2 regions of the Rugamonas sp. FW305-51 genome follow, and region 2 is predicted to be linked to the other one. Evidence: predicted binding sites of a transcription regulator. Region 2 holds the regulator's gene; the other holds the start of a gene.
What was found. The regulator FliA, encoded in region 2, starts transcription of late flagellar genes. The targets are predictions, from matches to a motif close to CTAAAGTTTNNNNNNNNNNNGCCGNTA.

Region 1 (2,197 bases), on a different contig from region 2:
AGCGTGATGCGCATGGTCGACGAGGCGCCGGTGGCGCTCGAGGTCAGTACCAGGTGGTTGGGGGTGGCATTGGTGCCGGTGGCGCCGTCCGACACCAGGCTGGCCGTGACACCGAAATTCCCCTTGTTGATGGCGGCGGCGATGCCTTGCAAGGTGTTGTTGCTGCTGTCGATGACGATGCTGCCTGATGTGCGGTCGGGGTCGGCCGTGAAGCCTGCGCCCAGATAGGCACCGCCCACGCCGGCCGTCAAGCCGGCGGCGGCCGGATTGGTGCCGCCCACCGTGATCGGACTGGCATCGGCCGAGGTCAGTGTGATGGAACTGACGGCCGTGGTGGTGGAACCGGTATTGGCCGTGCCGCTGTTGCCGATGCCGCCGGTGACGGTGCCGCTGACGGTCTCGGCCACGTTGATGTTGGCGCCATCGGCGTTGGTGAACTGCAAGGTGCCGGCGGCGGCCGTGCCGCTGAAGGTGATGTTGGCGTCGGCCAGGGCGCGGGTGACGGCCGTGTCACCCGTCAGTGCCGTATCGAGCGCCGCCACGTTGACGCCGCCGGTTCCGTTGGCGGCCACGTTGGTTGCTTGGCTGGCGATGGTGACCCCACCCACCGTCAGCGCATAGGTGCCGCCGCCGCTGGTGTCGACGGCGCCGAAAGTGCCGGCGCCGAACAGGGTGGCGCTGGTCACGGTGGCCGCCGCCTTGGCCGATACGCCCGTGGTGCCGCTCTTGGCATTGATGGCGTCGGCCAGCAAGCGGGCGCTGCGGGTGCTACCGTCGGTGGCGATGGCGCTGCCGTTGATGGTCAGCGCGCCCGGGGTCAGGCCCCCGGTCAGCATGCTGGCGCCCAAGGTGGTGCCGGTCAGGCCGAAGGTGCCGCCCGATACCGTGCCCAGCGTGAAATTGATGGTGGTGGTGGCGCCCAGGCCGATGGCGGCCGTGGTGCTCTTGTAGCCGCCCGAGGCCAGGGTCTGGGCCTGGGCCACCTGGCTGACATTGATGCGGTAACTGCCAGGCAGGGCCTTGGTGGTGGCGTTGGCGCTCAGCACCGTCGAATCGCTGGGCGTGGCACTGAGCGACTGGAAGCTGGCTAGCGACGTCAGCGACGAGAGCGAGCCCTGGAATGAACCCAGGGCGCCGGACAGGTTGCCGAAGGCCGATACCTGGGCCAGATAACTGGCCGATTTTCTATCGAAGTCCGCCAACGGGGCGGACTCCACCTGCATCAGCTTGCTGACTATGGTGTTGACGTCGATGCCAGAACCGATACCGGGAGATGAGATGCCCACGTTGGACTCCTAAGGAAAGCAACAATATAAGTCATTATCGGCACATTCAAAGAGGACTTGAGAGGGGGAAATGCCAGTCTGTTTGAGATTCGCATAAAAAAACGGCATGCGGCGGCGCGGGGAGGGGGCGGGCGGCCGCGGCAAAGCGGGCAAAGGCGGTGGTGCCTGGCGCATGTCTACAGCATAGCGCAAGCATGCCATGAAGGAAGGAAAAGCGGCGCGCCCCTGGGCGCGGCCGCTTCAGGCCGTTTGCTTGATGAGCAGGCCTGCGTTGTGGCTGGTATTCGCCAGCGATTTGGCGATTTCCAGCGCTTCGGGCGACGGAATCTGACGCAGCACTTCCTTGGTGGTCTGGTCGATCACCTTGACGACGGTACGCTTGCTGTCCTTGTCGATGGAAAATTCCAGTCCCTGGGCCCGTGCCTGGGGCGATTGGTTCAGTTGCGACACGGCTTTGGAAACCTGGTCCAGGGTCGGCACGGCGGCCGCTTTCTGAACCGCGGCGGCCGTTTCGACGGCGGTGGCGGGAGCCCGCGCCGCGCCGCCAGGGACGAGGGCGGCATCGTGGCCGGCAGGATGGCGCTCGATCGGGCGCGCTGCCGGGGCAGCACTTAATGAGTCGATGGTCATGATGGTTCCTGTTAGTGCAAAATCCCCGGCTGCGCAAGGCAGCCGGGGAACCGGGTTTTAACGATGTGTGTCCATCGCTACACGGGTTTAACCACGCAGCAGCGACAGCACGCCGTTCGGCAGCGAGTTAGCCTGCGCCAACATCGCGGTACCGGCTTGTTGCAGGATCTGGCCGCGGGTCAGGTTGGCCGTTTCCGCCGCAAAGTCGGTATCCTGAATCCGGCTACGCGAGGCGGACAGGTTCTCCGTCGTCGTCTGCAGGTTCGCGATGGTCGAGGCGA
Region 2 (2,197 bases):
GGTTGGCCAGCCCCACGCCGTAGATGGTGGAGACGAAGGCGACGGCGATGCCGGAACCGAGCTTGCTGGGGTCGGTCAGGTTTTCCATCACGTGGATCAGGCCCAGCACGGCGCCCAGGATGCCGATGGTGGGCGAATAGCCGGCCGCCGATTCCCAGATCCGCACCGCTTGCCGCTGTTCCGTCTCGTAGGCCGTGATTTCCGTGTCGAGGATGTGGCGCAGCTTGTCGGGCGCGATGCCGTCCACGATCAGGCGCAGGCCCTTGGCATTGAACTTGTCCTTGGAGGCGAGCATGTAGCGCTCCAGCGCCAGCAGGCCGTCGCGCCGGGCCGCCAGGTTCCAGGCGTTGATTTCGCGTGCCAGCGCCAGGCGGTTGTCGGGCGGCGGCGCGAACACCAGGCGCAGCATGCGCAGCCCGCGCCAGAAGGTGGGCGGGCGGGTCTGCAGCAGCACGGCGCCGAAGGTGCCGACGATGACGATGGCGAAGGCGGCCGGCTGCACCAGCGAGCCCAGTTGCCCGCCCTCCAGGCCCTGGCCGACGACGATGCCGGCCAGCGCCAGCAACACCCCCGCTACGCTGGCCCAGTCCAAGACCGCTCCCGTAAGGTTGCCCGCAGCCGCGCCACGGCCTGCGTGTGCAGCTGCGACACGCGCGATTCCGACACGCCCATCACGGCGCCGATTTCTTTCAAGTTCAGTTCCTCTTCGTAGTACAGGCCCATCAGGATTTTCTCCCGTGGCGGCAAGGCGTCGATGGCGTCGATCACGGCCTGGCGGAAGTCGCCGTCCAGCAGCGCGCGCAGCGGATCGCTCTCCTCGTCCGAGCAATAGCGGTCCAGGAAGCTGTCGTTGCCGTCGTCGTCATGGAAGTCCTCGTAGTAGACCAGCTGGTGGCCGCCGCCGTCGGACAGCATTTCCTGGTAGTCGGCCAGCGACATCTTGAGCATCTTGGCCACTTCCGACTCCGTGGGCGGGTGGCCCAGGCGCTGCTGCAGCGTGCTCATGGCCGTCTCGATCTTGCGCATGTTCTGGCGCATGGAACGGGGCAGCCAGTCGCTGCTGCGCAACTCGTCGAGCATGGCGCCGCGGATGCGCAGCACGGCATAGGTTTCGAACTGGGCGCCATGGGTTTCCTCATATCGGCTGATAGCATCGAGCAAGCCTATCATCCCGGCCTGGACCAGATCGTCCACCTCCACGCTCGGTGGCAGCTTGGCCTTCATGTGGTGGGCGAGGCGCTTGACCAACGGCATATGCTCCGTCAGCAAGCTGTCTCTGCTCGGTTTCCCTTTGACCGTGTACATAAAATCTTGTTATTCGTTAGGCGCTAAAATGGTTATGACTCCCCGCGCGTAAGGAAGGCGAGCCGGCCAGCGCAAAGCGCCCCGCCAGTTGACGAAACGCGACCGAAGCGCCGGCCAGCGGGAACGCGTCGACCACGGCCCGCCCCAGGCGCGCCGCCCGCTGCAGGTATTCGTCGGCCGGCACCGAGCCCATGGACACCAAGTTGACTGCCAGGTAACGGCTCGCTGCTTGCGCCATGTTATCGTATACCACCTTTGCTTCCGTTTCGGAAGCCCCGGTGACGAGAATTCCGAACGGACGCCGGCCCAGCTCCTGGTTCAGGCGCTTGATCATGCTGTAGGCGGCCGTGATCGAGCTGGCGTTGTTGGAAACTTGCACCACGATTTCGGCGCTGGCCATGACGGGCACGGGGAACGGGCCGCCATCGAATTCGCCATCGACGATCACCATGCCGGTCTGCTTGACCAGCACGTCGAACGCCTTGGCCAGGCGGCGCGCCTCGTCCGGGCCGCAGCGCGCTTCGCCGCGCGTCATGGACGCCACGGCAAAACCCTGCGGCGCCTGGTACAGCACCTGGTTCAGGGCGCACTCCTGGCGCGCCACGTTGAGCAGGCTGGCGCCGCCGTCCACGCCCAGGCGCGAGGCGACGCCATGGCCACCGGCGCAGGCATCCATCAGCAGCACGTCGTTGCCGGCGCGGGCCAGCGAGGCGCCCAGGTTGACCAGCATGGCGGCCTTGTCGTCTTGCGGCGTGGCTGACAGGAAGGTGACGATGCGTGGCGTGGGGCCGGCCAGCATCCGGCGCAGGCCTTCGGCCTGGTCGAAATCGAAATTAGCCAAGGCGCACCTCGCGCAGCGAGCTGTCGGCACCGGCGTTGGACATCAGCAGCG

Region 1: fliD (flagellar filament capping protein FliD) is a predicted target of FliA. The motif match lies at 1,322-1,348, and genes of this name have one in related genera.

What each region holds. Positions count from the first base shown of each region.
Region 1 covers NZ_JBYSZG010000086.1:2,522-4,718, forward strand. The annotation lists gene fliD (flagellar filament capping protein FliD) at 1-1,286, opposite strand, end outside; gene AC3WOS_RS27935 (flagellar protein FlaG) at 1,527-1,916, opposite strand; gene AC3WOS_RS27940 (flagellin N-terminal helical domain-containing protein) at 2,004-2,197, opposite strand, start outside.
Region 2 covers NZ_JBYSZG010000055.1:24,579-26,775, forward strand. The annotation lists gene AC3WOS_RS25200 (flagellar motor protein) at 1-592, opposite strand, end outside; gene AC3WOS_RS25205 (RNA polymerase sigma factor FliA) at 574-1,305, opposite strand; gene AC3WOS_RS25210 (MinD/ParA family ATP-binding protein) at 1,322-2,146, opposite strand; gene flhF (flagellar biosynthesis GTPase FlhF) at 2,139-2,197, opposite strand, start outside.